DNA from 2 places in the Paenibacillus sp. FSL K6-2859 genome. Region 2 is predicted to be linked to the other one. Evidence: riboswitches for the same ligand, from Rfam matches in the RefSeq annotation. Region 2 holds a riboswitch; the other holds the start of a gene.

Region 1 (16,092 bases), 2.3 Mb from region 2:
TTTTGTTTTATTGGTGCCGCAGTTGCTTCTTTTATCGTATTCGGAATTGGGTCGCTTTCCTTTAATGGCCTGACACCGTTGCGGTTGACACTTGCGGGCTCTGCTGTCAGCGCATTACTAGTTGCTGTTAGCCAGGGCATAGCGATTCTTTTTAACTTATCTCAGGATATTGCTTTTTGGTTAGCTGGTGGAATGGGAGGAGCTAGCTGGACTCAGATCAGAATCATTTTCCCTTGGGTGTTTGTGGCATTAATTGCAGCGATGATGTTATCGCGTTCCGTCACATTGCTCAGTTTAGGTAAGGAAGTGGCCGTTGGTCTGGGGCAGCGGACTCGATTAGTCCAGTTGGCATGTATGATTGTTGTAGTCGTTCTTGCCGGAAGTGCAGTCTCGATGGTTGGCCCGATTGCTTTTATAGGACTAATTATTCCACATGTTACGCGTTATTTCGTGGGGGTAGATTATCGCTGGATTATTCCTTGCTCGGCAGTCCTTGGGAGCTTATTGATTATCTTTGCGGATATCGCCGCGAGAATGATCAACGCACCTTATGAAACGCCGCTAGGCGCTTTAATTGCTATTATCGGGGTACCTTTCTTCATTTACTTGGCGAGTAAGCGGAAGGGGGAACTGTAATGCACAGATTAACCCTTTCTCCAAATGAAAAAGAACGCCGCAAACGCGTGCTTACAGTATTATCGCTCCTAGCTATATTGATCGTCGTCATGTTTATTATCAGTATGAATACAGGGTTTATGCGCCTATCCCCATTGGAGGTATTACATACACTGCTGGGAGATGGAACACATCAGCAAAAGCTTATTTTATTTGATTTTAGATTACCTCGCATCGTAATTTCACTGTTGGTTGGAGCGGGCTTTGCAGTGTCAGGCTGTATCTTACAGAGTCTCGCACGAAATGCACTTGCTGAGCCGGCTACGCTGGGCATAAGTGCGGGTGCAGGTTTTGCGGTAATCATTTTCATCTCGTTTTTTCCGGCTACAACAGCAGCTCCGGTATTCGTCTTGCCGCTCTTAGCGCTTGGAGGGGCTAGCTTAACCGCCGCTTTAATCTATCTTCTCGCTTATCGGAAAGCAGATGGTCTATCTCCAACAAGGTTGATCCTTATCGGGATTGCGGTCGCTGCCGGAATTAATGCTTGCCAGCTTGTGTTGGCACTTCGGCTTGATCCTAATAATTATCAATTTGTAGCGACTTGGATCGCCGGTAAAATATGGGGTGGGGATTGGAGATTTGTCCTTGCTCTGTTACCTTGGATAGTGATTTTGTTACCGTTTGCCTTCTATAAAGCACGGATTCTTAATGTATTGAATCTAGGCGATCATACTTCACTAGGGCTTGGAATGCGAGTGGAGAAGGAGCGTATTCTTCTACTCATGACAGCAGTGGCGCTTGCCGGCTCCTGCGTTGCTGTAAGCGGAGGTATAGGCTTCGTTGGACTGATAGCACCACACTTGGCTCGCAGGCTCGTAGGGCCCCGTCATCAGGTATTATTGCCGGCTAGTGCGTTGACAGGGGCACTCCTTATGATTACTGCCGATACGATCGGCAGATGGGTATTACAACCTGCAGAAGTTCCCACGGGCATTGTGGTTGCAATTATTGGCGCACCTTACTTTTTATATTTACTCGCCAAATCAAAAGCGTGAGTATAGCTCCATACAACGTAGCGCGTGCTTACGAAGCAAAATTTATTATGTAGTTCATTCTAGGAGCATAGCTCCATAAAACTTATAAGGAGTTGTTATCATGTCAGAACGTTTGAATACAGAAGAATTAAGTATTGGGTATGCAGAGGCTACAATTGTTAAAGGATTGAACTTGACTATCCCTACGGGAAAAATCACTGCACTAGTGGGCGCTAACGGCTCCGGTAAATCTACAATCCTCAAAACGATGGCTCGGATCATGAAGCCTAAGAGCGGCAGTGTAATGCTGGACGGCAAATCAATCCATAACTTTTCAACGAAAGAGGTAGCTCGTCAACTTGCGATTTTACCGCAAAACCCAACAGCTCCAGACGGTCTAACGGTTTCTGAGCTTGTCAGCTACGGTCGTTTCCCCCATCAAAAAGGTTTCGGTACAATGACCGCAGAGGATCGCAACATTATCTCGAACGCAATCTCCGTTACGGGGATGGAACCATTCCATGATCGTCCGATTGACCGTCTATCGGGTGGACAACGTCAACGCGCTTGGATCGCTATGGCATTGGCACAAGAGACGGATATTTTGTTCTTAGACGAACCAACAACATTTCTAGATATGGCTCACCAGCTTGAAGTCCTACAGCTTCTGCAAAAGCTGAATGAGGAAGAAGGGCGTACCATTATCATGGTCGTGCATGATTTGAATCATGCTACTCGTTATGCGCAGCATATGGTAGCTATCAAGTCAGGTACTGTGATTAGTGAAGGATCACCTACTGAGGTTATGACCCCAAATGTATTGCGCGAAGTGTTTGGCATTGAAGCAGATATTGTTCCAGATCCACGTACGGGAGTGCCACTGTGCCTTCCTTACGAGCTTGCTGCCTATAAAGCGGTGTAATCATATTCGAGAATCATACAACGAACAGGCTCCCGTCATTGACAAGGGAGCCTGTTCGTTGTTACAGTTGGGGTTGCCTACAAATCCATGATACCACTACTAAAAATAGATTAAGGACCATCATTTATACATGGTTAAAGGAGCATGAAACATGAATATTGACAAAATTCAAAATGACCTAGAGCAGCTAATGACTGCAGGAATTGTGAAGAGTCATGAGAACTTAAAAGATCACGTGTATACCAAAATGGGCGGTAAAGCAGATATTTTGGCAGCACCAGCTACTTATGAGGAAATTCAAAAGATTGTTACATATGCGGAACAGAATGGGATCACCCTTACGGTACTTGGGAACGGTTCGAATGTGATTATCCGCGATGGCGGTGTACGTGGAATCGTTCTGCAGACGGCAGGACTAACGGATGTGGGGATTCGAGACAATCTCTTATATGCGGAGTGCGGCGCTAAGATTATTGATGTTTCCAGATATGCGCTGGATATGGAGCTTACGGGTCTTGAGTTCGCCTGTGGCATTCCAGGAACGGTTGGTGGAGCGTTATACATGAACGCAGGCGCTTACGGCGGAGAAATTAAAGATGTACTGCATAGTGCGCTAGCTATAACTAAGAGCGGGCAATTGGTGACTCTGCAAGGGGATGAGCTGCAATGGGGTTATAGAAAAAGCGTGTTCGCAAGCGGTGAATACATCGTACTTGAGGCCAATTTTGCTATGACTTCAGGTGATGCATTAGCCATCAAGTCGAAAATGGATGAACTTACTTACCTGCGTGAATCCAAGCAACCGCTTGAGTATCCTTCCTGTGGTAGTGTCTTTAAACGTCCTCCAGGTCGGTTTGCAGGTCAGTTAATTCAAGAGAGTGGCTTGCAGGGAACAAGAATCGGTGGTGCTGAGGTATCCAAGAAGCATGCAGGGTTTATTGTAAATGCAGATCATGCAACCGCCAGCGATTACATTGGGCTAATTCACCATGTAAGGGCGACTGTGAAGGATAAATTCGGTGTGGAGCTGGAAACTGAAGTGGAGATCATTGGAGAAGAGTAACTTATTAATCGTATAAATCGAAAGAGCCCCAGATTTACTGCGGGCTCTTTTGCTGTTATTACAACTTGCTTAATTTACTGAGAGGGTATATATAGCTCGATCTGTCGTAATTTCCGCCTTACGATCTCCTATATCCTCAATCCGAAGCCCGTCAATAGCTAAGTCATAGGTGGAGTGTGGTAGCGATACTAGCTCACCATCGGCGTTTAAAGTGCTGCCAAATCCTTTTAATATTATTGCACTCCCTAGATAATCATCGATAACATCCTCCGCACTCCGAAACTCAACGGCCTCTAGATTAAAATGAATTTTATCCAGATCACGAAGCTCTTTCTTTTCAATTACAATAGTTTCATTCACATGACTGTTAATCCAGTCCATAACTTTCTGTATACTTTGTTCCATTAGATGAGCCCACCTTTACCTCGAAGATTATTAAGTTTAAGTTACCCTTTTCTTAGGATTTGAATCCATATTTCTGCTATATTAGAACGAATTACTTTTGCTGTGAAAAAGGGCGAGGCCTTTGGGTTTCTAGGTCCCAAGGGTGTTGGGAACACAACAACAATGTGCATGATGACAGGTCTACTTCAGTCTACAAGCGGAGAAATTTTAATTAATGGCATGAATATTTCACATCATAAAAAGAAATTCATGCTCAAATTGGTGTTGTTTTCGAGCTTCCGAATCTATACATGCGTAGTTCTATTCGAAATAATCTGGACCTGTTCGCTGATCTGTATAGGGTAGCAGGAAATCGAGTGAATGAAGTCATGTAAACTCCAACTGTTTGACAAGGGAAAAGCTAAGGCAAAGCGTAGAACTTGTCAGGAGCAGGCTACCCATGGTATAGTTCAAGACGCAATATGCTTAAAGAAGAAGTCTGCACGGATGATGCAGGAGAGGTTCGCGAACTCCCTCTATAAAAAACTAAGAGTATATTAAATCATATAAGCGGATGCGCTCCTTTACCGGGACGTTGCTTCCGTTTCTTCTTAGTGGAGCCAAGTTTTCGAAATCTCGTTCTTCTTTCCATTACCGGCCAAGGCCGAAGGAAAAGAGAGGGGTTTTTTGTCGTGTCAGAAGGAAGAATGAAAAAGGAAATGCAAGAGGTTACTTTGCTTGGGAATCAGGGAACGCAGTACCAGTTTGGTTATGATCCAGATATTCTAGAGGTATTTGATAACAAACATCCTGGGCGTGATTATTTTGTTAAATTCAACTGCCCTGAGTTCACAAGCTTATGTCCTGTAACAGGCCAGCCGGATTTTGCTACATTGTATATTTCATATATTCCTGAGCAGAAAATGGTGGAATCCAAATCATTAAAGCTATATTTGTTTAGCTTCCGTAACCATGGTGACTTTCATGAGGACTGTGTCAACATTATTATGAATGATCTGATCGCACTGATGGACCCTCGTTACATTGAGGTGTGGGGGAAGTTCACTCCGCGTGGAGGCATCTCTATTGACCCTTATTGCAACTATGGAAGACCGGGTACGAAGTATGAAGCGATAGCGGAGCACCGCTTAATCAATCATGACCTCTATCCGGAAAAAGTGGACAACCGCTAATCCCAATAAGTTGATAAGGAGAGATTTAGATGAATAAGAAAGCACTCGTCGTATTCAGCGGCGGACAAGATAGCACCACTTGCCTGGTATGGGCTTTGAAGCAATTTGAGGAAGTGCAGGTTGTTACCTTCAATTATAATCAGCGGCATGCGGCCGAAATCGAAGTGGCTACAGAAATAGCGGCTAAGTTTAATGTACAACAGCATATCCTAGATCTTGGGCTGCTGAATCAGCTGGCACCCAATGCACTAACCCGCCAAGATATTGATATCGTTGCTGGCGAAGGCGATGAGCTTCCTAGCACGTTTGTAGACGGACGGAATCTGTTGTTTTTATCTTTTGCGGCAATATTAGCTAAACAGCTGGATTACTCCCATATCGTTACGGGTGTCTGCCAAACGGACTTTAGCGGGTATCCGGACTGCCGTGATGTATTTGTGAAATCATTAAATGTTACGCTGAATTTATCTATGGACTATGAGTTTGCAGTACACACTCCACTGATGTGGCTGGATAAAAAAGAAACATGGAAGATGGCCGATGAACTGGGCTATTTTGATTATGTTCGTGAACACACATTAACCTGTTACAACGGCATAATTGGGAGTGGCTGTGGAACTTGTCCAGCTTGTCTTTTACGTCAGCGTGGTCTTGAACAGTATGAGGCAGAAAGAACGGAGGTTAGTTCTTAATGCTAAACGAGGTTTCAGTCTGCAAAATATTCACGTTCGACGCGGCGCATCAATTAGTGGGCCACAAGGGGAAATGCAGCAATCTGCATGGACATACTTATAAGCTTGAAGTAGTGCTCAAGGGTAAACCTATGACCGCGGAAGGCCATTCGGATGAAGGGTTTGTTATTGATTTCAGCGATATCAAAATGACAGTACAACAAAGCCTTGTAGATCGTTTAGATCACGCTTTTCTCGCTATGGGGAATGAACCTGTATTAGAGACGTTAGTGAATACTGGCTCCAAAGTAGCTTTATTGTCTTTCCGCACCACGGTTGAGAATATGTCCTCCTATATTGCCTATAAGCTGAAGCAAGCGGGGCTGCCACTCTACGCTGTAAAGCTGTGGGAGACACCAACCTCCTGGGCAGAGGTACTGGCTGAAGATATCCCTGAGGATGGGCCGTCTTACCGCTTGTATGGAGGCTGTGACTGTGAGTAAGATTCCCGTAATTGAAATGTTTGGTCCGACCATTCAAGGGGAAGGTGCGGTGATTGGTGTAAAGACGATGTTTGTCCGCACCTATGGCTGCGATTATCGCTGTGGCTGGTGTGACTCCTCCTTCACTTGGGATGGCACGGTGAAAGACAAGGTTCGTATGATGACCTCGGATGAAATTATGAATGAACTTTTAGCTATAGCTGGAGATAATTTCGATTGTGTTACGATTTCCGGCGGTAATCCTGCTTTAATTGGTGATGGGATGGGCACTTTTATTAACCAGCTTCATGAGCGAGGGAAACAAGCGGCTATAGAAACTCAGGGCAGTAAATGGCAGGACTGGTTCAATGATGTGGATGTGCTGACCATCAGTCCGAAACCACCAAGCTCAGGGATGACGACAAATTGGGAGATGCTAGATACCATCATGCGTAAGATGGAGAATCCGGGCCGTTCTACACTTAGCCTGAAAGTCGTTGTGTTTGATGACAAAGATTTTGATTATGCAAAAGACGTTCACCAGCGATATCCCAATGTGCCGCTCTTCCTGCAGCCTGGGAATGATGATGTCACTGAAGAAGGAGACATTTCTGCTCGACTTTTGGGAAGGCTGGAGTGGCTGTTTAATAAAGTGATCATGGATTCAGAAATGAATAGAGTGCGAGTACTTCCACAGTTGCATGCTTTGATCTGGCATAATAAACGCGGTAAGTAAAAAGGATTGTAATGATGTGGGTGTCTGCTTAGCAGATGCCCTTTTTTTGTTGATTGGAGTCTTTAAATAGGTAGATAGAGTGTCCCATAATCTGGTATTATTTTTGTAAAAGCTCTAGGAGGTTATCCACTTGGAAAATTCAACTGCACTATTAATTATTGATGTTCAAGAAGCTATGTTCTCCTACCCTGATCAAAAGCTGTACGATGAAGAGGGGGTGATGGAGAGAATTATTTCCCTTCAGCACAAAGCTAGGGTGGCAGGCATTCCAATTGTTTATGTCCAACATACAGAAGATGAGGAATATACAAAAGGAACGCCCACGTGGCAGATTAGTCATCGTATCACACCGCAGGAAGGCGAAGTTATTGTGGAGAAGCCTACTTGGGATGCTTTTCACCGAACCGTACTGCAAGATGAGCTACAGAAGCTGGGGATCACGAATCTGGTGATTTGTGGAATGCAAAGTGAGTTCTGTCTAGATACGACGATAAGACGCGCATACAGCATGGGCTATAAAAGTGTATTGGTTTCAGACGCTCATAGCACCTTTGATAACAAAATGCTGAATAGTGAACAGATCGTTAAGCATCATAATGCACTGCTTGGAGGGAGATTCGCCCAGTTACGAGCTGAAAGCGAGGTTCAGTTCTAGATGAATACCCCTCAGGCTGCCATGAAACCTATTCAGCGTTCTCGACTTAGACTATTTGCCGGAAAGCGATATTTTATTTACAAAAGATATCTGAAATGGTGTACTAGCCGAAGCAAGGTGGCGAAGCAACGCACTAGTGAAGTTTTATCTAATGAAGTGATGACGCATGCTACACCGTTATTAAGAAGTCTACGGAATGTAGATATGGTGCTTCAATACAATAAAATAACCAATTTACGTCTGGCGATAGCGAAACTGGATGGACTTATGGTGCGGCCGGGGGAGACTTTTTCTTACTGGAGAAGCATTGGAAAGCCCACGAAGCGAAAAGGGTATCTGGAGGGAATGGTGCTGCATTATGGTGGGTTCCATTCCGGGGTTGGCGGAGGCTTATGCCAGCTGTCCAATCTGATCTACTGGATGACACTGCATACACCTCTTACGGTTACGGAACGGCATCGGCACAGCTATGATGTATTTCCAGATGAACAGCGTATACAGCCATTTGGAAGCGGGGCCACCTGTTCTTATAATTATTTGGACCTTCAAGTGAAGAATAATACGAATCAAGCCTATCAATTAAAGCTCTGGCTGGATGACAGCCATTTACATGGGGAATGGAGATGCGAGGAGCAATCCCTTTATAAATATGAAGTATACGAAAGTGATCACCGAATTAGTCTAGAACCTTGGGGAGGCTATATACGCAGTAACAAGATTAGTCGAAAAGTATATACACGTACCGGCGACCTAATTGGAGATGAAGATGTAACCGATAATTATGCGCTTATGATGTATTCCCCGCTTCTTCATGGATAAGAAGATAGGTCTTAGGGTTATAACATAGATGATGTTATCGTTACACCCTTTGCCATACTCTAAAGGAGCGGATGAACAGTATGAAGGCACTAACCTACCAAGGGAAGAAAAAAGTTAAGGTTAAAGAGGTAGCTGATCCGAAGCTTGAGAAAAAGGACGATATTATCGTTCGGATTACAACTACAGCGATTTGTGGCTCAGATCTACACATCTATAACGGTGAGATTCCAGGTATGCATGATGATTATATTATCGGTCATGAGCCTATGGGGATTGTTGAAGAAATTGGCCCTGACGTAACTAAAGTCAAGAAAGGCGATCGTGTCATTATTCCCTTTAATGTGGCCTGTGGCCAGTGTTTCTTTTGCCAGCATGAGATGGAGAGCCAATGTGACAATTCTAATGATGCTAAGGACACAGGTGGCTACCTAGGTTATTCTGATACTTATGGTGGCTTTGCTGGAGGGCAGTCCGAGTTGCTGCGGGTACCTTATGGTAATTTCGGCCCCTTTGTGGTTCCTGAGGATGCAGAAATGGAAGATGAGAAAATTCTTTTCTTATCAGATATTGTACCTACAGCCTGGTGGGGAGTAGAAAGCGGAGGCGTGAAGCCAGGGGATACAGTTATTGTTCTTGGCTGTGGACCTGTTGGTCTGTTAACTCAAAAATTCGCCTGGATGAAAGGTGCTTCTAGAGTCATAGCTGTTGACCATGTTGGTTACAGGCTGCAGCATGCGAAGCAAACCAATAAGGTTGAAATTTATAATTTTGAAGAGATCAAGGATATTGAGGCGCATTTGAAGGAGATTACTCATGGGGGAGCAGACGTAGTTATTGATTGCGTAGGTTTGGATGCCAAAATATCTGCTTTGGAAAAAGTGGAAACCACACTGAAGCTACAAGGCGGCTCACTCAGCGCATTTAGGATGGCCTCGGATATTGTGCGTAAATTCGGAACCATTCAGCTGGTAGGGGTTTATGGGCTTAATTACAATATGTTCCCGCTGGGTCATCTATTTGAACGTAATATTACTTTAAAGATGGGACAAGCCCCAGTTATTCACTATATGCCTTTGCTTTATAAGATGATTAAAGAGAATAAATTTGATCCTACAGATATCATTACGCATCGCCTGCCAATCAGTAAAGCAGAGCATGGCTATGACGTTTTTAGTGAGAAAAAAGAGAATTGTATCAAGGTTGTTCTAAAGCCGTAACCTTATAGAAGCATGAGCTCTCGTCAGAAATGACGTGGCTTATGCTTTTTTTAGTGAAATCTAATGAAAATAGATGCATTTTTTTACGGTCTGCGTTAAATTAACATAAGTGACTTTAGATATTGAAAGGACGCGTACCATGTGAATCTTAAAAAACCGCCACTTCCTATTCCAATATTAATGTTGATTGGGATTGTGGCCATCTCATTTTCTGCTATTTTTATTAAATGGTCTGCAGCACCAGCGTCTATTCAAGGCATGTATCGGCTGTTATTCACCTCGCTATTGATGTTGCCTTTTGCACGACCATACAGTGGAGCAGCGGTTGCGCTTCGTAAAAAGGACTGGATCATGTTAGTGCTCTCAGGCACTATGCTTGCTCTACATTTTTTGCTTTGGATGGGCTCTTTGAAGTATACTTCGGTAGCTAGTTCAACGATGATTATGGCGCTGGAGCCCGTATTTATTATGCTGGGCGTTTATTTTTTGTATAAGGAAAAAACGGCTGCGTCTGCTATTCTGGGACTGAGTATTGCTATTGGTGGTGTAGTATTTATCGGCTGGGGAGATATTGGAATCTCTGCGAATAATCTTAAAGGCGATTTGTTATCGGTTGGAGGTACTGTAGCGGTAGCTGTGCATATGCTTATCGGTCAAAAGCTAGTGGTGCGTATGCCTTCCTATTTGTATAGCTTGATAGTCTTCTTGTCAGCAGCTGGCGTGTTTGCCATATACAATCTGTTCATGGGGATTTCCTTCTTTAATTATCCTGCGAATGAGTGGGGGATTTTCATATTGCTAGCTGTGGTACCCACGGTATTTGGGCATATTTTATTTAATTGGCTACTTCAGTATGTATCCGCAACTACGGTATCCATGAACATCTTAGGAGAACCCGTGGGTGCTAGCATCCTAGCTTTTCTGCTCTTAGGTGAACAATTAACAGCGCTGCAATGGGCTGGTGGACTGTTAGTCATGTTTGGACTCGGTGTATATTTGTACGCTGGAAGAAAGAAAACTATTCGGGTGGCAGATACCATTCAGAATGCTTCATAACAGATATTTTAATCATAAAGGGGTCACAAGGAATGGAAGAACAAGATCACAATGTAGAACTACCTTCTGGAAAAGGCACAGGGCCAACCAGTGAGGAACTATGGAACGAAGACACATACACAGCTTGGGTTACTCGATTTGGTACACCTTCAGAAGCAGCAGCCAAATTAATCAAGGAACCAAGTGCGAAGCTGTACCCGCTCTCTTCTTATTTTGGAGAAGTAAAGGGTAAAAAGATGATGAATCTCATGGGATCAAATGGCATGAAGGCCGTCGCTTTGTCTTTACTTGGAGCGGACGTAACCGTTGCCGATTTCTCGGAAGCAAATGCGCGTTATGCCGCTGATCTCGCACAAGAAGCGGGTGTTCAGCTTACCTACATCGTATCAGATGTTCTTAAGCTTCCAGATCACGTCCTAGATGGTTCATATGACATCGTATTTGCTGAGTTAGGAATCATGCACTACTTTACCGATCTTGCACCGTTTATGGAAACCGTCCGTCGTTTACTTTCTCCTGGCGGGATTTTTGTTCTGCGTGATTTCCATCCAGTGACAACTAAGCTTATAACCTCGAAGGGATCTACGGCTAAGATTCGCAAGCACAAAGTTAGTGGGGATTATTTCGATACAACATTGGAAGAAAAGAAGGTCTCGTATTCTAAGTATTTGCCTTCCACAGGCAAACCTGTAGGCGAACAGGAACATAGCGTTGTCTATTGGCGCCGCTGGACGCTTGGAGAAATCGTTACAGCCGCTGCTAGTTCTGGACTTGTGATCCGCCAATTGGCCGAAGAGCCCAATCTATCCTCGGATGTTTTTGATAAAGGAATCCCAAAGACGTACACCTTGGTGGCTGGAAAGGGTTTGAATTAATAATTCTTATAAAAGACTGCATCGTCCATGAAAAGACGGTGCAGTCTTTTTTGCTTGCTTTAAAACATAAAATTTTAAACTTTTTTGCGGAGAATATTCCATTACATTTGAAGCCTATAGGCAATACAATAATTTTACATTCAATATTGAAAGCGATTACTTCAATAAAAAAGCACTCCTAAAGGATTTGAGGTGGAGATGAAATGGACGAATTATTACTACGAATGGCGGGGATTGATAAATTTTTCCCCGGTGTTCACGCATTGAATCAATGTCAATTTGAGCTGAAGCGTGGGGAAGTTCATGCCTTAGTTGGTGAGAACGGTGCAGGGAAGTCTACCTTGATGAAAATTGCCACAGGTGTCTATGCCAAGGATGCGGGTCAGATGTGGTACAAGGGATCTGAGGTGGAGATTGCCAATACTCGTGCTGCGCAGGAACTTGGGATTAGTATTATCCATCAGGAACTGAATCTAATGCCGCATCTTACAGTGGCCCAAAATATATTTATTGGTCGTGAGCCGCGTAAGGCACTGAAATGGTTCGTTGATGATCTGGAGCTTAATCGTAAGGTGCAGGAACTGTTTGATCAGATGAATCTAAAACTGGATCCGAAGACTTTGGTCTCAGATCTGACAGTTGCTAATCAGCAAATGGTTGAAATCGCAAAAGCTTTGTCTTTCAATGCCGAGGTACTGATTATGGATGAACCAACTGCAGCGTTGACAGATACGGAAATTAACGAGTTATTCCGTATGATTGAGCAATTACGAGAAGAAGGTGTAGGTATTATATACATTTCTCACCGCATGGATGAGTTGAAACGGATCACAGATCGCATTACAGTCATGCGGGATGGTTGTTACGTGGATACTGTTCGGACGGATTCAATAACCATTGATCAGATTATTAGCATGATGGTCGGTAGAGAACTCTATCAAACGTCAAAGCCGACGATTTCCAAACAGACGCAGCAAGTCGTTCTGGAGGTTCAAAATCTTTCTAGCGGGCAGTTGTTGAAGGATATCAGCTTTCATCTGAATAAGGGTGAGATTCTGGGTTTCGCAGGATTAATGGGAGCTGGACGTACTGAGGTTGTTCGCGCAGTATTTGGGGCTGATCCTATCGATAAAGGTGAGATTAAGCTGCATGGAAATACGGTACGTATACGACATCCTCATCAAGCAGTGCAGCAGGGTATTGGCTATTTGTCCGAAGATCGCAAACGCTACGGACTGCTTGTAGAGATGGACATTAGCATGAATAATGCGATGGCTTCCTTCTATAAGTTCCGCAATGCCTTCGGATGGATGAGGGATCGCGAGATGCGAAAGACAGCGGAGCAACATGTGGAAGCACTAGCAACCAAGACACCAAGTATAAGTCAAAAAGTCAAATTCTTATCCGGTGGCAATCAGCAAAAAGTGGTTATCGGTAAATGGTTGACGAGAGACTGCGATGTGCTGATTTTCGACGAACCGACACGTGGAATTGATGTAGGGGCGAAAAGTGAGATCTATAAGTTGCTTGATCAGCTGGCCAGCGAAGGAAAAGCGATCATTATAGTCTCTTCAGATCTCCCAGAGATTCTAAGAATGAGCCATCGCATTATTGTCATGTGTGAAGGACGTATAACCGGAGAACTAACCGCAGAAGAAGCATCGCAAGAAGCAATTATGAAATATGCGACGATGCGTTCATAATCGTTCAAGAGTTTATCGGAGGTGTCAAGGTCATGAAGATCGCAGATCAAGGGATTAGCCAACCTATCGGCTCGAAGCAAACCGGGGCGCAATCAGGGTTCAAACAAAAATTATTGGCATTCGCAAGTTTGATCATATTGGTCATCGTATTTTCAGTAGCCTCAAGTAACTTTTTTCAATTCTCTAATCTAGTTGGAATTCTGGTCTCTACTGCTGTAATTGGAGTATTAGCTCTAGGCGCAACCTTTGTAATTATTACAGGTGGGATCGATCTTGCTTTGGGTACGGTGATGACCTTCTCCTCCGTGATGGTTGGCGTCTTCATTACATTCTGGGGTCTACCCGTTCCACTCGGTATTGTAGGCGGGATTCTAGCTGGTGCACTATGTGGCTTTATCAGCGGTTTAATGGTGGCGAAAATGAATATTCCACCTTTCATTGCTACGCTGGCGATCATGATGAGTACTAAAGGATTATCACTGGTCATAACGGGTGCTAAGCCTATTTATTTCAATGATGATCCGATCTTTGCCAAGATTGCTATGGGTAAGATGATCCCAGGCATTCCGAATACCATCATTATCTTCTTATTGCTCGGAATTATCGCAAGCATCATATTGTCGAAGACCATTATTGGGCGCTATAATTTTGCGCTTGGCAGCAATGAAGAAGCGACTCGCTTATCCGGTGTAAATACGGTCAAATGGAAGATTGTAATCTACACCATCACAGGGATCTTCAGTGGAATCGCTGGTATCCTGATGGCCTCACGACTTAATTCAGCGCAGCCGTCACTTGGCACCGGTTATGAATTAGAAGCTATAGCGGCTGTCGTCATTGGAGGCACATCTTTAAGCGGGGGCGTAGGATCTATTCTAGGTACGATTATTGGTGCACTGATTATGAGTGTACTGACGAATGGCTTACAGATTATGTCCGTTGCTCAGGAATGGCGGACAGTCATTGTCGGTGTTGTCATCATCATCGCAGTGTATGCTGATATTCTTCGCAGACGGAAGCAATGAAAGAGGTATTATCTCCATACGGAGTGATATACAAAGCAAATGACGAGGGGGAAGATTTAAATGAAACAACGTCGAAAAGGGATTATTATGCTTGCCAGTTTGTTACTGGCTACTACCTTACTTGGTGCTTGTAACAACAGTGATAGCAAAAAGAGTGCATCCGGTTCAGACAAACCCTATATCCCAGTCATTTCAAAAGGCTTCCAGCATCAATTCTGGCAAGCGGTGAAGCAAGGAGCCGAGAAGGCTGCCAAGGAGTTTAATGTCGAGATTACGTTTGAAGGCCCTGAAAACGAGAGTCAGGTAGATAAACAAATTGAAATGTTGCAGACGGCGCTAGACAAGAAACCTGCAGCAATCGCTTTAGCGGCTCTGGACAGCAAAGCAGCGATTCCATATCTGGAAAAGGCAAAGGAAAACAATATTCCAATCATTGGCTTTGACTCTGGTGTAGATAGCGATATCCCTGTAGCAACAGCAGCGACGGACAATAAAGCAGCCGCCGCTTTAGCAGCTGATAAAATGGCTGAGTTGATTGGCAAGAAAGGTAAAGTAGGTCTAGTAGTACATGACCAAACAAGCAGCACAGGTCAACAACGTCGTGATGGTTTCTTAGAACAAATGAAAGCGAAATATCCAGATATTGAAGTGTTAGAGCCGCAATATGGCGGCGGAGATCAGTTGAAGTCCACGGATCTTGCAAAAGCGATGATGCAGGCCAATCCGGATCTTAAAGGGATCTATGGCTCAAACGAAGGCTCTGCGGTAGGTGTGGCTAATGCCGTAAATGAATTGCAGATGGGTGGAAAGATTGTGGTCATCGGATTTGACTCTGGTAAACAGTTAATGGATGCCATTCGTAGTGGTGTTGTGGCTGGCGCGGTTACACAGGACCCTATTGGGATTGGTTATCAAGCGGTGAAGGCGGCTGTGCAGGCGATTAAAGGGGAAACCGTAGAAAAGAATATTGACACAGGGTTTCATTGGTACGATAAGAACAATATGGATTCCGATGAGATCAAACCTCTGCTATACGAATAGAAGCTACATATAATAGAGGTTGCCTTAAATAGGCAACCTCTATTATCCTTATTTAAAAAGGTAAACATTTACATGTAAGCGATCGATAAGTTCATAGCTGAGGAGGTGTTGGATGTATAAGATTATTCTGGTTGATGATGAAGATGAGGTTCGTGAAGCGATTAAACAGAAGATATCTTGGAATAATTATGGTTTTGAGCTCGTTGGAGATTTCGATAACGGCAGAGATGCCCTTGATGCGATCGAGCAGTTTCGACCAGATGTGATTATTACAGATATTTGCATGCCCTTTATGGATGGTTTAGGACTGGCAAAAGCTGTTATGGAACGGTACCGCGACATGAAGGTCATTATCGTAACTGGTTATGAAGACTTCGATTACGCCAAACAGGCAATAACTTTGAAGGTGACAGAATATTTGTTAAAACCGATTAATGCTCGTGAGTTTGCAGAATTTCTAAACAAAATGAAACAGGATTTGGATGAAGAGTATTTACAAAAGGCCAATATCGCAAAGCTTCGCATGCAATTAAATCAGAGCTTACCTTTACTGCGCGAACGTTTTCTGGAGAAACTGGTTACGACTCGAATGAAGAACGAT
Region 2 (16,092 bases):
GCAGCATTAATCGAAGGCTACGCCTATTACGAGCTGCCACTGCTCTTGCTGCCAGCGATCTGGAGCCGCTGGTATATGGTGCGGGCAATGGTGCGTTATCCCATTGCCCGCGGGAACGAGGGGCTGGCCGCGAGCTTCGCCGGCCTCGCTCCCTCGCATGAGCGGCGCACGCTGGCGATAGCCGCGCTGCTCTCGCTAGCCGCAGCCGCTGCGCCTCTGGCGCTTGGCGCTGGCTTCGCCGCGTGGCCGCTGCATCTGGCGGCAGCGTTCCTGCTGCCGGCAGCTGCCTTGGCCAGCGGCACCGTGGCTGCGCGGCGGATTAGCAGCCGGCTCGGCGGGCTCACCGGCGATGTGTACGGCGCGCTGAATGAGCTGCTAGAGGCGGTGCTGCTACTAGTGTTAGTGTTGCTTCAGCACAATTTCATGTGACTGGCTCCTATGATGACGTTGTATCATATTTCGCCAATCATTTTGATTTTTTAGAGTTCAATAGGAAAGAGGGATGACATGGTTGCTGCCATTCTACTATTTGTAATTGCCGGCCTTGCTGAGATCGGAGGCGGGTACTTAGTATGGTTATGGCTAAGAGAATCAAGACCTCTATGGTACGGTTTGGTAGGTTCTTTGATTCTGATAAGCTATGGTATTATTCCTACGTTGCAGAAGTTTCCATCCTTCGGTAGAGTGTATGCAGCTTACGGCGGGGTATTTATCGTGCTCGCTGTGTTGTGGGGCTGGCTAGTAGACAAGAAAACACCCGATGTATATGACTGGGTTGGTGCTGTTATTTGTGTGATCGGCGTTTCGGTCATTCTTTGGGCGCCGAGACACTAACAAAACCCCCCGTTCAACACTTTCGTGTGAACGGGGGGGTTATATAAGCCTAAGCTTTAGATCTTAAATTGTTGCACAGCTTCCTGAAGCTTCTTAGCCTGCTCATATAGATGCTGCACGGTTACTGCATGTCCTTCAAGCTCTATACGTTGACGCTCCGAGTTCTCGGATAGTGTGTCCGCATTTTCTTGGGATCTTGAAGTAATTTGTGCGGTTTCCTCAACGGAAGCACTAACTTCTTCTGTACTTGCTGAGATTTGCTGCGTCGCCGCAGATACAGATTGAATATTCTGATTGATGCTTTGGATCAGAATCAGAAGGTGATTGAAGGCATCGCCCGCTTCTGAGACCTTACCAACCCCGGAGGCTACCTCAGAATTCACATGGTTCATCTCAGTAACGGAGCGATTCATATCTTCCTGAAGTCCGAGTAGGAAATCACGAATCTGCTCATTCGCATTACGGGATTGTTCGGAAAGCTTGCGTACTTCTCCGGCAACAACGGCAAAGCCGCGTCCATGTTCTCCTGCACGTGCTGCTTCGATCGAAGCATTGAGCGACAGCATTTGGATTTGCTTCGTAATTTCAGTAATACTATGAACGACTTCTCCGATCATTACTGAACGTTCGTTCATAACCTGTAATTGCTCCAGCGACTGCAGGGAGGCGCGTTCAACATGGCGCATTTGCAGAACGGCGCTTTGGGCAATCTCATTACCGCCAATCGCTTCAGCGGAAGCTTCACTAATTTGCTCAGTGACTTCGGTGGCTGCTGAAGCAATATGCTGAATGCCGAAATTGATTTCTTCCATAGCTTTTGAATTATCTAGAGCGCTGCTCGCGATGGTGGTACTACCTCTTCCAATTTCTACAACAGAAGTACTAGAGTGGTCTGCCATTTCATTTAAGACCTCAACACGTTCTCTTAAAGAATTGGAATCGGTGACCACGGTGTTTGAGGTGACGAGTACATGTCCGATCATTTCTTTTAGGCGTAGGGTCATCGCTTGGAAGCTTCTGGATAGCTGAGCTACCTCATCACTGCCTTGAACCGTTAATTCCTCTGTGAAATCTCCCTCTGCAAGACGGGCACTGTAAGCTGCAAGCTTTGAGATAGGACGGGTAATCCGCATGCTCATAAACCAGGCGCCAGTTGACCCTATGATCAGCGTTAGCAGAGTGATCCCCGCGCTGGTCCACAGGATACTGTCTGTTTTTTCTTGAATAAAGCTTACATCACTGCTGATTCCGATAACCATCGTACTTCCGGGAATTCCGATATAAGCTGACTTATGTACACCATGCGAGTCCTTGTATGTATCGCTTAGTCCACTCTTTCCTTTAAGAGCTTGCTGCATTGCAGAGGATACCTTAACAATTTCCTCGGGCTTTAATTTTGCATCATGATCTACGGACAGAACCTCAGCTTCCTTGCCTTTTAGATTGAGTAGAAAAATAGTCTCAACCCCATGCTGCTTTCTCTTATCCTGAAAATAGAATTCAAGATTGGTGGCTGCTTGTTCGTTCTTCTTTAGTGCTTGCTGAGCATGCATTGTATTTATGTTCTTATATACGTCCTGAGCAGCTGCAGTTAGAATTTGATTGATTTGTGGCATGACATAGCTGTTGAAAATACTGGTGGATATAAAGTAGAAGCTGGTACTTAACAAAAGAGACGTGAGTAATAGAACTACAAATAATAAACGCGTAAATCTGCGACTGATCGACTGCTTGAAACGAAACATATTGTTCTCCCCCTTTTTATGGGCAGTGAAGCCCCATTTCTTTATATCCCTACCGACTGCTAGTGACTGGCAACCTGCAATATATTCCATAGTTATGTAATATATCAACTAAATGGATCGGGAATGAAGTGTTTGATACTATTCTATAGAATTAACCTCTGGATGAATAGTGAAAGTTTTAGTTTATAGAGCATATTTTTCTGAAAAAGATGAATTATTACTGACACTTTTATTTTTAGTTAATAAAAATGGGTATAAATACCCATTTCATAAATTGTTTATTTTTATGGATTGTTTGACGACAGTGTGATAGAGTATTAATGTTTTGTTCCAAAACTTAATGTAAGCCGCGGTTCGTAACCATCCCGCGTAAACAAAACTAGGAGGAGTTTAAGTAATATGTTTAATTTGTTGTGGGGAGTTTTATTTGTTATTGTCAATTTTGCTTTTTTTCTGCTCTGTTACCGCCTGTTCGGCAAAAGTGGAATGTATGCCTGGGTAGGTATCGCTACTGTAATTGCTAATATTCAGGTAGCTAAGACGATTGCTATGCCATTTGATATCGTGATGACACTCGGAAATACGATGTATGTCACTTTGTATATGACCAGCGATTTGCTTAATGAGAAGTATGGAAGAGCAGAAGCACGTAAAGCGGTTTGGTTTGGTTTCTTCACCTTGCTTATGACGACAGTCATTATGCAGATGGTACTAGTATTTAAGCCACAAGAGACCGATATTGCTCAGTCTTCTTTGGAGACCATTTTTGGGCTGATGCCTCGACTAGCGTTGGGTAGTTTAACTGCTTATTTCATTAGTCAGTTCCTAGATGTTCGGTTGTATTCCTGGATTCGCAAATATTACAGCACCTCAAGTCAGCTGTGGATCCGTTCGAACGGTAGTACGATGGTTAGCTCTTTTGTGGATACACTAATCTTCTGCACCATTGCATTTGCTGGGTTGTATAACTGGAGTGTGTGGTTTGAAATTTTGCTTACAACGTATCTGGCGAAATTCTTACTAACCGCAGTCGGCACACCTATCTTATATATCGCCCGAACTTTTACTTTTGCTGAAGATGGGGCATTATCATCCGCTCAAAAGAAAAATTAAACACAATACAGCCAGCGCGTACCGATCATAATCGATGCGCGCTGTTTGATTTTTCCAGTCGTAAGAGGGCTTAATCGTTCCATATAAATATGTACATAAAATTAATATAAAGCTAAAATAAGCTATCGTAGCCATTCCAATTGTATCCCATGCAATTCGGAAGTGTACATAATCGGTAGACACAGAAATTACGAACAGGTGTGATGAAGGATGAATCTAGTAGTTCCTATACTGCGTCATGCAGCACAGCAGCCCGACAGTATTGCCTTAACCCATAACCAAGCGGGTCATACTTATGCAACATTAGTACAAGCGATGCGGAGAATTGCGAATGGTCTACAGCAAAAGGGTCTGAGACATGACAAAATCGCTATTTTATCTACGAATCGCATTGAATTTGTTGAGGTTTTCTTGGGGGCTATTTATGCAGGCTGTGTTCCCATCCCTTTAGATCCCAAGTGGAGTGCAAACGAACTGCAGGTTATTATAGAGCAGTGCCAGCCGACAATGATTTTTGCCGAGCCGGAAGCTGCAAAGAATTTGGTCTTCAAGGAGCAAGCGATCCCAACAATGATTTTCTCAAAAGATCGGACTGGCTCCTATGATCAGTGGCTGGATGCGCTGAAGCCAGAAGCTGAATTGGATGAGACGAATGAATTATTATTTATCGGCTTCACTTCAGGCACAACTGGACTGCCCAAAGGATATATGCGTACCCATTTATCGTGGTTAAAGAGCTTTGAGGTATCGAGTGCTGCCTTTGAATTGGACGCTATGAAGGATGTTTTAGCACCGGGTCCGTTTGTGCATTCGCTGTCCTTGTTCGCTGTAATGCAGAGTCTGTATGGCGGAGCAAACTTTCATATTACGCAAAAATTTAGCGCCACACAGGTGTTAGAGCTGTGCAAGCAGATTCCGGGTGTGGTGTTGTTTGTTGTACCGACAATGCTTGAATCCATGATGCGGCAGGCTGTTCCTGGGCAGACGCAGATTGATGCGATTATTAGCTCAGGTGCAAAGTGGTCGGAGTTGTCCAAAAAAAGGGGCATAGAAGTGTTCGCTGGAGCGCGTCTCTATGAATCCTATGGTTCCTCAGAAGCGAGTTATATTAGTTATTTGGATGTTCTGGAAGAGCATAATCCGAGCTCTGTAGGCAAGCCCTATCCCGGAGTACAAATTTCCATTCGTGATGAAGAGTTCCATGAAGTCCCTGCGGGGGAGATTGGGCAGTTATATGTGCGAAGTGATATGATATTTCTAGGCTATCATCAATTGCCGAACGAGACTGCAGCAGCTTTTCGAGACGGATGGCTTATTTTGGAAGATAATGTTTATCAGGATGAAGCGGGGTACTTATATCTGGCAGGTCGTTTGAAAAATAGAATTATCACCGGTGGGCTGAACGTTTATCCAGAGGAAATAGAGCGAGTGTTAGAGCATCTTCCCGAAATAGAAGAAGTAATGGTGCTTGGCGTCCCTGACGATTATTGGGGAGAACAGTTGGCCGTGCTCGTGAAATGGAATGGTGAAAAGCACTTATCTATAGACGAAATAAAGAATTATTGTCGCCAGTATTTAGCAAGCTACAAATCGCCGAAGCAGCTGCTGACAGTTGAAGAGTTTATTTATACAAGCAGTGGCAAAATTGCCCGGCAAGCGATGAAAGACTATGTGAAAAGAGCGATGGTATGATAGAAGCAGTAATTGTTATGGCAAAACGTACACCGATTGGCAGGATGGGCGGCTTATTAAGTACATTTGAGCCGGAAGCATTACTGGCGCCGCTTATTCAGCATATTGTGGCAGAGACGAGCCTAGCTAAAGAGATGATCGATGATGTCATTATTGGAAATGTGGTTGGTCCGGGTGGAAATATTGCCCGGGTCGCTGCGCTTGAAGCTGGGCTTCCTGTTTCGGTTCCGGGCGTTACTGTGGATCGGCAGTGCGGTTCTGGGCTAGAGGCTATTAATATAGCAGCAAGGCTTATTCAAAGCGGTGCAGGTGAGATTTATTTAGCTGGCGGCGTTGAGAGCACGAGTCGTGCCCCTTGGAAAATGAATAAGCCCCAAACCTTGATGGGGGTTCCACAGCTATATACCCGTGCTCATTTTACACCAAGCGCTTACGGTGATCCGGATATGGGGATTGCTGCGGAAAATGTAGCGCGGAAGTACGGGATTTCACGAGAAGAGCAGGATCAATATGCCTTAAAAAGCCACCAAAAGGCTGTTCATGCTCAGCAAAGCGGCCGGTTTCAGCAGGAGATTGTACCTCTTCTGGTTGAGGGGGAGTGGGTGAACACCGACGAATGTCCAAGGGCCAATACGAGCTTGGATAAGCTGCGAATGCTCCCTTCAATTTTTGAAGAAAAAGGCACTGTCACCGCTGGAAATGCCTGTCCAATTAATGATGGTGCGGCGCTTGTATTAATGATGTCCCGTGAGAAATGTAGGGAACTCAAGCTTAAACCGATTCTGCGTATCGTGGATGCGCAAGCGGCAGGTGTAGATCCGAATTATTTAGGTATGGGGCCCGTTCCAGCTGTACAAAAGGTATTACATCGTCAACAGCTGACCATAGCCGATTTAGATATCGTAGAGTTTAATGAAGCCTTTGCTTCGCAAGTTCTTGCCTCACTGAATGAGCTTCAGATCCCACAGGAAAAGGTCAATCGTGGAGGAGGCGCATTAGCTATCGGTCATCCATATGGGGCGTCCGGAGCTATTTTAATGACTCGCTTATGTGCTGAAATGCAGCGTACGGCTTATAAAAGGGGACTTGCCACTTTGGGCATTGGCGGAGGTATCGGTTTGGCTACTCTTGTGGAGGCGGTAGAATGAACAGCATTCATCATCAGATTTATGTGACTGCGGAGTGGATATCGGATTATGCACATAGTATTGAGGCACCCGTGCAGACGTATAAGGGCAATCTGATTGCTCCTTCTACGATGCCTATTATTTTTTGGCAGGCCTTCGATATTCCTTGGCTTAGCAAGGGAGAGCCTTTGCTTCACGGTACTCAGAAATTCTCATATCAAGCTCCGATTACGGCAGGGATAACGTTAGATTGTGAATTAGCATTAACGAGCAAGGTGCAAAAAGATGGCCGGCAGGGCCAACTGACCTTTTACACACATACGCTGGTTTGTAAATGTGAAGGCGAGCTTATAGTCACCGCAGAAACGGTGTTAATTCGGGTAGGTGATAATCATGATGATGAGAAAATGCATAACGGCTGAGGCCATCCGGCAATATGCAGCAGCTTCCCAAGATCTGGCCGCTATTCATCTAGATGAGGATGCTGCAGCTGAGGCTGGATTTAAGCGGCCCATTGCGCAGGGGATGTATCTAATGGGATTAGCCCAATCCTTATATATCGAGGAGCATCAGGCACAGTGGATCACTCAATATGATATGAAATTTCATAAGCCTATAGAGGTCGATAATGTCGTGATGTTTGATTATGCAGATGATGATGCTCTTGTGAAAGTGACCCTTACAACAGAAGCTGGCGATGTTATTGCTACGGGAGCTTTTTCAGTGAAAGAGGTGTAGTGATGAATAAAGTAGCCTTAATTACTGGAGCAACCAGAGGGATCGGGCGTAGTATTGCCGTGCAGCTCGGCAAGTCCGGTTATATAGTGGTTGTAAATGGTACAAAACAAATCTTAATCGATAAGGTTGTCCACGAGATTCGTCAGGCGGGTGGTGAGGCGTCAGGATACTCTGCTAATGTATCAGATCCAGTTGCGGTCACTGCAATGGTGGATGAGGTTATTATACGATATGGCCGTATTGAGGTATTGATAGCTAACGCTGGGAATTTGCAGGATCAGAAATGTCTATGGATGACGGATGAAGAGTGGAAGGCTGTGCTGGATGTGCATCTAAATGGCACCTACTACAGCATTCAACGCGTACTCCCATATATGCGCCAGACAGGTGGCGATATCCTGTTGATGACCTCTACGGCTGGACTAACAGGTTCTGTGGGTCAGGTGAATTATAGTGCAGCCAAAGCTGGAATACTCGGAATGATGTGGACGCTCGCAGCGGAGCTGAAATGTGATGGAATTAGGGTCAATGCGATTTCACCAGCCGCGTTAACGGATATGACCAGACCTGTCATTGATCACTTGAAAGTGAAACATGCCAGCCGTAATGAACCGTTCCCGGAGTTCTGGCGAATAGGTGCTCCAGAGGATATTGCTTCTTTCGTAAATGCATTATTGAGCGAGAACGATGCGGATTTAACCGGTGAAATCTTTGCTGTGAATGGATCAAAAGTGACGAAATGGGAGAAGCCTGCACCTGCATTTTCTGAGAACAGCATCGGGGCATTTTTCGCTACGTGGCACCGTCAAAAGGGGAGTGAATAAATGCTTACCTTCGATCAAGTTCATTTTTATTATAAAAGGGATCAGCCTGTCCTAGAAGATATCAGCTTTACGATAAATGCAGGTGAGTTTGTGGCGATTGTTGGCGCGAATGGCTCTGGCAAATCCACCATTGCAAAGCTCATGGACGGACTGCTGCTGCCGCGAAAAGGGGCTGTACAGTTTAAGGGCCTAGACACCACAAAGCCAGCTGATCTTGCAGATATTCATCAACAAATTGGCTTTGTTTTTCAGAATCCAGAGGATCAATTTATCACCACAACCGTTATGGATGAGGTGATTTTTGGTTTGGAGAACCTTCGTGTGCCAAGGGAGGAAATGCGCAGCCGATTGGAGCATGCCTTGCAGGCTGTTCATATGGAGGATTATCTGGACGCGATGCCACATCAGCTCTCTGGAGGTCAGAAGCAACGTGTCGCTATTGCGGCTATATTGGCGATGCGCCCGCAAGTCATTATTTTCGACGAAGCCACCTCTATGCTTGATCCTCAGGGAAGGCAGCAGGTGCTTGCTATTATGCAAGAGCTGCATCGTCAAGGTCTGACCATTATTCAGATCACTCACCATATGGAGGAAGTGCTTTCAGCAGAACGATTATTACTCCTGCATCAAGGGCGACTTGAGTATGATGGTGCTCCACTGGCCTTTTTTGAAATGATGCCTGTTGCGGACTATCAATTACAACTACCCTTTGCCGTGCGCGTACATGCATTGCTACATTCAGCAGCGCCGCCAACAGCAGATTGGAAGGGGAACATTCGATCACAATGGTCTACCAATTAGATAATTTAAGTGTAAACTATGCTGATCATATAGCTTTACACAATATTAACTGCACTATTACTGCGGGCAAATGGATTTCGATTATCGGTCCCACGGGCGCAGGAAAGTCTACCTTTGTCAAAGTGCTGAAGGGCTTGATTCCCACCGTAAAAGGAGATTACTCCATTGATCAGCAGCCTGCTCCCAGAGATGCCAAAGGACAATTAAAGGTGGTCCCGGAGCTGGGCTTCGTGTTTCAATATCCAGAGCATCAGCTATTCGAAACCACAGTGCAAAAGGAGCTTGCTTTTGCTCTGAATCTGCAGGGTGCTTCACGCCAGCAAATCACGGAGGCGATTAAAAGGATTTTACCGCAAGTGGGTCTGTCAGAGGGCATGCTCCCGTTAAATCCATTCCAACTAAGCGGTGGAGAAAAGCGCCGTGTGGCCATTGCCTCCGTGCTGATGACGAATCCGAAGCTGCTAATTTTGGATGAACCGACAGCGGGGCTAGATCCAGCTAGCCAAGTATCTTTACTGAAGCTACTGAAGACTTGGCAGCAACAAAATCAGCGCACCATTCTCTTCGTTTCGCATCAGATGGAGGATGTTGCTGAGTACTCGGATGAGGTTTTGGTTTTCCATAAAGGTCAGCTGGAAGGACATTTTGACCCCAGAACACTATTTATAGAAAAGGAAGAATTATTGGTGGAGCTGGGCTTGTCCATACCTGAACCCGTACAGCTTTTGAAGCTAGTAGAGGAATTATCCGCTCAAAAAATTGAGATTGCTAGCTGTAAAGAGCAGGATATCTTCGATGCTGTTCTGCCCATTTGGCATTCGAGGGGGCGTCAACATGACTGATTCCGTAATTGTGGGTCAATATGTGGAGACGCATTCGATTTTCCATCGTTTAGATCCCCGTACAAAACTTGTTAGTATCATGATTCTCATGCTTAGCTTTCTGATGCTTGGAACAGGGCTTAGCTATGCAGTTGCAACCTTTTTTGTAATCGGAATTTTACTGTTGTCAAAGGTTCCTATTCAATTCTTTTGGCGAGGACTACGGCCGCTATTATTTATTTTGCTGTTTACCTTCATGTACAATGCCGTGTTCACCAAAGGAACGATTATCCTCTGGTCTTGGTCATTTATTGAGGTAACTGAAGAGGGACTGCGAACAGGATTACGTTTTGTTTGGCGTATTGTATTGCTCATCTTATTAGCCTCAGTATTAACGTTAACAACTAAACCGCTAGACTTAGCATATGGTCTTGAAAAGCTGCTTGCACCTCTATCCAAAATGGGGGTACCTGTAGAACAATTCTCCTTAATGATAGTGATTGCGATTCGGTTTATTCCTACCATCAAGGAGGAGCTGGATCGTATTCTTCTCGCACAAAAGGCTAGGGGGTATGATCTTACAGCATTATCACTGCCTAAACGGATATTTGCTTATGTCCCGATTATTATTCCTTTGCTCTTCACGACGATTCAACGTGCTGAACAGCTAAGCTATGCGATTGATGCGCGTGCTTATGGAAATGGTAAAGGAAGAACTTCTTATAGGGTATTACAATTTCAGCAAATGGATTATCTGGCAGGGGGAATTGCTCTTTTATTTGCTGTGATTCTGCTGTGGTTAAAGATAGGAAAGGTGTAGATGAATATGAAATGGAATACCCGTATTACGGAGTTATTGCAGATAGAGTATCCTATTATTCAAGGCGGGCTTGCTTATTTAGGTTATGCAGACCTTGCAGCTGCCGTTTCGAATGCCGGTGGATTGGGTCAGGTTACAGCGATGAGTCTTCCGAGCGCAGAGGCTTTACGTTCAGAAATAGAACGGGTTCGTACTTTGACCGACAATCCATTTTGCGTTAATTTTGCCATCGGTGTGCATGGTATCGGTTATGAAGATCGGGTGCAGGTCGCCATCGACGAGAAGGTTCCCGTGGTGAGTCTCACTGGTGGGAATCCGGCCCCTATACTGGAAATGCTACAGCACACGGATATTAAAACGCTCGTGCTCGTCTCTTCACGCAGACAAGCCCAAAAAGCTGAACAATTAGGTGCTTCTGCGGTTATTGTTGTTGGGCAGGAGGGAGGAGGCCACTTGGGGCGTGATGATGTAGGGACTATGGTACTCGTTCCTCAAGTAGTGGATGCGGTTGATATTCCTGTGATTGCTTCAGGCGGGATCGGGGATGGCCGCGGATGGATGGCGGCCCATGCACTGGGGGCTGAGGGAATTGAAATGGGCACACGATTCGTTGCTACGGTTGAATGTGTTCATGCAGCTGCTTCTTATAAAAAAGCCCTAGTAGAAAGCTCAGAGTCAGATACAGTCGTAATCAAACGCTCTATTGGAGCACCCGCGCGAGTGCTGCGTAGTGAGTACATAGATAAGATTCTCGACATTGAGCGTGTGACTCCGACCTATGAAGCCTTAAAAGAATATATTAGCGGTGCAGCCAACAAGCGCTGGATTTATGATGATGTCAAAGAAGAGGGCATTGGCTGGGCAGGCCAAGTGACAGGGATGATCCATGATATCCCTACAGTCTCGGAACTGATGGGCAGGATGGTCAAAGAGGCAGAGTCGATTCGCGGGATGTGGGGAACACAGGCGTGAGGATGCTTATCGGACTAAATTTATGGGGAGCGATGGTGCCGCTAATCCGAGACGTTATGCAAAAGAAGATAATAATTGGTTGAATCTATCACGCTCCTCCAAAAAAGGGCAATGGCCGCTGTATTGGAATGGAACTAATTGCGAATTTTTAATCAGCTTATTTGTTTCCTGAGCTTGGGTAAACGGAACGACTTTATCATGAATTCCATGAATAATTAATGTGGGCACATCGATCTGTCCAAGATCGTTGTAAACATTTTCGTCTCTTAGCGTGACCATAATGGCGGAAGTCGACCAATTCGCAGCTTGTAAACCCATTAGAAAGAACCATTCGGATTTCGCTTCAGAAATGTACTGAAAGAAAAAAATTCCCGTTTGGTCTTGCAGCATTTTCGGACGGTCATTGTTTGTCTCTTCGATGATTTTATTCGTAAATTCTTTTGGAACGCTTGATGGAGACGCAGCGTCGATCAGGACGAGTTTTGATACCCCGTACCCTTTATAACGAGCCATATAACGAATTGAGATCGCTCCTCCGGTAGAGTGTCCTGCAAGTGTTATGTTTTTTAGCTGTAACGCTTCGATGACTATACGAAGATCATCTGCTAATCTATCGAAGCCGTAACCATCGAATGGTTTATCCGAATTGCCGTATCCTCTCCAGTCTATTCCGATACAACGATATCCGAGCTTCGGAAGGAAATTGAACTGATATTCGAACTGGTTATGGTTTAGCGGCCAGCCATGAATAAAAAGTATCGTTTTATTTCCCTTCGGATTGATGTCCTCTATAAATACTTTTACGCCCGGTTCCACAGTAACGAAGTATCCCAAGTGTTTCACCTCATTTTTTTTAATGTATTTCCCCGTTAAGATATTCGCCCTAGGCAAGGTTAATGCCTAATTTCGGCGTCAAATTGGGTTAAGATAGTACGTAGAGATTTCTGAGGAATAGCTTGAGTGAAACAATTTCTTCAGATCATTGAGCTCAAGGGATACGTTAGTGGAAAAACGGTTGCTTAGGCAGCCGTTTTTTTATTTGTTCAACTAACGGGCAGGTTAGTTCAATAGGACACGACATAAATTTGTTTAACCAGACATCTTCATTTAGAATAAAAGAAGAGATAAAAGGGAGTGTCGCAAATGGAATACCTATCAATTACGATATCACTTGTGTCCTTAGTTGTATGTTTAACTGTGTATAACAAAGTAAGTGCCATGGAAGCTCGTATCAAAACAATGCAGGTAAACGTTGACCAAATTGCCAAGTCTGAAGGTCTGCCCCCACATCTTGTTCAAAATGAGGTTCTCCAGCTCGTACGTAACGGCAAGGAAGTAGCAGCTGTTAAAAAAGCGAGAGAAGTGCTTGGTTTGTCACTATTAGAAGCGAAGCAATATGTGGATGCCCTAAAGGAATAGCTGCAACAATGCGTCCATTCAAATAATAGCCCAAAAAAGACTGTCGACAAGTCCATTCGATAGTTTTTTTTATGATATATTATCAAAAATTAAACAGGAGTATTAATATTGCTGTCGATGGTACCTTTGCGGTAATGGCTTTAAGCTATACCAGCTAATAGCTTGTCAAGATTACCAGTAAAATGAACTTAAGTCATGTGGTATAGTAAAAAATAGGCATGACAAATAACCCTCCAATCCCTTTATCTTGGAAGGTTATACCAATATAAAATGGTCAGGCAGTGCGGAAGGATTTTTTACTTTTAAGGATGACATAAAGCCAATGAACCAGCTTATTTGCGCATGCAATTAAAGCTACTTTATGTGGCTTTCCTTCGCCTCTTTTGCGATCATAAAAATCTTTAAGTCGCAGATTACGAGAACGGATGAGTCCACACTGGACGGCCATAACTAGCGCATAACGAAGTTGCCGAGAACCACGTTTGGTAATTCGATTCCGTGTTGAGGTCGAAGCTTTGATGCTAAATCTATGAAGAAGCGCGTAAAGCCCCAACTCATGTGAAATAGGTCATATAGGCCGTGACGAGACCTTGATCAGGAATAGTTCTCCATCATTTGAGATAAATAATTTCGAAAGTCATCAACGTAGGTTTTGGGCTCTACAACTTTTAGATGAGTGCCGAAGCTTGCTAAAAGTTGAAATCCCATATAATTTTGAGGGACATATATGGTTGCTAATAAAAGTCCAGGACCATGGTCTTCAATACTTTTTCGACCATACCTTTCGATGATTTGATCTTTTATGCTAGTCGATATCCATGCCTTAATGGTGACGAATTGCGGTAGATAACTTGCTTCGTGTCCTTGCTCAGACCAATCGTCTCTTGGATGAAACGTGCGTTCATCCATAGAAATATGATCGATCCGGGATAACTTGAATGTTCGAGATCCCTGTCGATGTAAACAGAATCCTTTCAAGTACCAACTCGATTCGCTGAAATGCAGCTCATAGGGCTCAACCATTCTATCCGTTACAGCCCCGTCTTTATCTGTATAATTAAACGAAACCAGCTTTTTCTTTGTTATGGATTTTTGACATGTCTTTACGGTTTCAAGAATTTCGGACCGACCTTCCCAATCATAAAACGATAGTTGAATGGAACGATTAAGAGACAATGGACTAACCATTGCCTCTATTTTTTTTATCGTTCTTTCAACTTCTTCGGTAAGGAGAATTTGTTCCAATCCACCCAGCGCAGTTAATATATTCTGTAAATCGGAGCTGCTTAATAAGCGTTTATCCACCTTGTATTCATCCATTATGCCAAAGCCGCCTTTGACCCCAATGACAGAGTAGATGGGGATGTTACATAAGCCCAATGTTTCCATATCGCGAAGGATCGTTCTTTTGGAGACATTGAATAGTTGTGAGAATTCCGTTGCCGCAACAACCTCTTTTTTCAGCAATATCATGATAATTGAAATGAGTCTCTCCACTTTGTCCATAATTGCCCTCTTTTTTACATGATTTCAGAACGGTGACAATAAGATGTCACCGTTTATCCATTATACTACATGTATCACAAGAAGGAGGTATTAATTCAATGTTTAATTCAACCAATTTTCCTAAACCCACCCTTATTTCAGTCAACGGTGTGGAACTCGAAGTGTTTGAAGCAGGCCGAGAAAACGCAGGAAAACCTATTGTACTCTGCCACGGCTGGCCAGAGCATGCCTTTTCTTGGCGCCATCAGATGGACGCACTTGCTGCAGCGGGCTACCATGTCATCGTCCCCAACCAGCGGGGTTACGGCAACTCATCCCGTCCGACCGAAGTAACAGACTATGACATTGAACACTTGTCGGGTGATCTCGTCGCCCTTCTCGATCACTACGGATACGAAGACGCTACCTTTGTCGGTCATGACTGGGGTGCATTCGTCGTTTGGGGACTGACCTTGTTGCATCCAAACCGCGTCAATAAAGTGATAAATCTGAGCTTGCCTTACCAAGAGCGCGGAGAAAAACCCTGGATCGAGTTCATGGAAGAAATACTTGGCGGCAATTTCTATTTCGTCCACTTCAATCGACAGCCAGGCGTCGCGGACGCCGTATTCGAAGACAATACGTACAGGTTCCTTCGTAACCTGTACCGGAAGAACGAGCCTCTCAGAGCACCTGAGCCAGGTATGGCGTTGATCAATCTCGCCAACGCGGAAACACCGCTCGGTGAGCCCGTAATGAGCGAAAGCGAGCTGGCCGTTTACGTCTCCGCTTTTGAAACATCAGGGTTCTCGGGCAGCATAAATTGGTACAGGAACCTTGACCGCAACTGGCACTTGTTGGCGGAGGTGAACCCAATCATCCAGCAGCCGACCCTCATGATCTACGGCGATCGGGATATGGTTGCGAAGTCTGAAAACCTGACAAAGTTCGTGCCCAATGTGGAAGTGGTCAATCTGGATTGCGGTCATTGGATCCAGGAAGAAAAGCCGGAGGAATCAAATAAAGCGATTTTGAGATGGCTGGAACAGCAGAATTCCATCTAGTCCCAAGAGCGTCATTTAGGAAGACCAATCATTAAAGCATTCAACAATTTCTTAGCCTATACGCTAGAGCATCATGGGACTCCTGAAGGGACGGATGGACGCATTGCTATAGCGGTCGCTGGCAATGACCTATCCCATAAACAAATCATCATGAGTGTAGCAAACGAACTAGGCTTCGATGCCGTAGATAGCGGTTCTTTAAGCGATTCGTGGAGACAACAACCAGGAACTCCGGCGTACTGCACCGTACCTACAAAAGAGGAACTAGAAATAGCCTTAACTAAAGCGAATAAAGAAAAAGCACCATTTCTAGGTGACAAGGTGATGGAAAAGCTGGTAGCTTCAGATGGTGATTTTCCATTCAAAATGTTGTTAAAGCAAATAGGGAAGTATTCGATTCATAAGTTAGAAACCTAATCAAGGTAATTGACGTTGAACTAACGGGACACGATAGTTCAACCATGATAAGGCTGCCAGTACGATTGGCAGCCTTGTTGTGTTAACGGGCAGGATAGTCCTAAGGTAATTAATGTTCTGTGAAAATAAAGTATTAGACTAGAATCGTTGGTTTAACAACGTTTTTGAATTAAAGAATCGTTAGTTTTTGAAAAATAAGTTTTAGACTGATCCATTAAAT

The links. A riboswitch is a leader RNA that binds a small molecule or an ion and turns the genes downstream of it on or off. The one in region 2 is predicted to bind preQ1.
Region 1: another riboswitch for preQ1. It lies ahead of queF (preQ(1) synthase); the one in region 2 lies ahead of MHB64_RS06130 (queuosine precursor transporter).

What each region holds. Positions count from the first base shown of each region.
Region 1 covers NZ_JBBOYU010000001.1:3,703,277-3,719,368, reverse strand. The annotation lists gene MHB64_RS16375 (FecCD family ABC transporter permease) at 1-636, shown strand, start outside; gene MHB64_RS16370 (FecCD family ABC transporter permease) at 636-1,670, shown strand; gene MHB64_RS16365 (ABC transporter ATP-binding protein) at 1,771-2,571, shown strand; gene murB (UDP-N-acetylmuramate dehydrogenase) at 2,723-3,634, shown strand; gene MHB64_RS16355 (hypothetical protein) at 3,704-4,039, opposite strand; gene MHB64_RS16350 (ATP-binding cassette domain-containing protein) at 4,103-4,384, shown strand; PreQ1 riboswitch class I at 4,531-4,574, shown strand; gene queF (preQ(1) synthase) at 4,726-5,211, shown strand; gene queC (7-cyano-7-deazaguanine synthase QueC) at 5,241-5,903, shown strand; gene MHB64_RS16335 (6-pyruvoyl trahydropterin synthase family protein) at 5,903-6,385, shown strand; gene queE (7-carboxy-7-deazaguanine synthase QueE) at 6,378-7,100, shown strand; gene MHB64_RS16325 (cysteine hydrolase family protein) at 7,231-7,755, shown strand; gene MHB64_RS16320 (VanW family protein) at 7,756-8,574, shown strand; gene MHB64_RS16315 (zinc-dependent alcohol dehydrogenase) at 8,655-9,791, shown strand; gene MHB64_RS16310 (DMT family transporter) at 9,933-10,847, shown strand; gene MHB64_RS16305 (class I SAM-dependent methyltransferase) at 10,880-11,722, shown strand; gene MHB64_RS16300 (sugar ABC transporter ATP-binding protein) at 11,926-13,425, shown strand; gene MHB64_RS16295 (ABC transporter permease) at 13,458-14,450, shown strand; gene MHB64_RS16290 (ABC transporter substrate-binding protein) at 14,511-15,491, shown strand; gene MHB64_RS16285 (response regulator) at 15,604-16,092, shown strand, end outside.
Region 2 covers NZ_JBBOYU010000001.1:1,376,270-1,392,361, forward strand. The annotation lists gene cobS (adenosylcobinamide-GDP ribazoletransferase) at 1-429, shown strand, start outside; gene MHB64_RS06120 (YnfA family protein) at 508-834, shown strand; gene MHB64_RS06125 (methyl-accepting chemotaxis protein) at 891-2,579, opposite strand; PreQ1 riboswitch class I at 2,923-2,968, shown strand; gene MHB64_RS06130 (queuosine precursor transporter) at 2,979-3,692, shown strand; gene MHB64_RS06135 (AMP-binding protein) at 3,903-5,384, shown strand; gene MHB64_RS06140 (thiolase family protein) at 5,381-6,532, shown strand; gene MHB64_RS06145 (FAS1-like dehydratase domain-containing protein) at 6,529-6,933, shown strand; gene MHB64_RS06150 (MaoC family dehydratase) at 6,911-7,249, shown strand; gene MHB64_RS06155 (SDR family NAD(P)-dependent oxidoreductase) at 7,252-8,073, shown strand; gene MHB64_RS06160 (energy-coupling factor transporter ATPase) at 8,074-8,874, shown strand; gene MHB64_RS06165 (ATP-binding cassette domain-containing protein) at 8,859-9,716, shown strand; gene MHB64_RS06170 (energy-coupling factor transporter transmembrane component T family protein) at 9,709-10,515, shown strand; gene MHB64_RS06175 (NAD(P)H-dependent flavin oxidoreductase) at 10,522-11,487, shown strand; gene MHB64_RS06180 (alpha/beta fold hydrolase) at 11,542-12,321, opposite strand; gene MHB64_RS06185 (hypothetical protein) at 12,631-12,906, shown strand; partial or broken gene MHB64_RS06190 (transposase) at 13,181-13,414, opposite strand; gene MHB64_RS06195 (helix-turn-helix transcriptional regulator) at 13,501-14,412, opposite strand; gene MHB64_RS06200 (alpha/beta fold hydrolase) at 14,511-15,455, shown strand; partial or broken gene MHB64_RS06205 (NADPH-dependent F420 reductase) at 15,468-15,859, shown strand.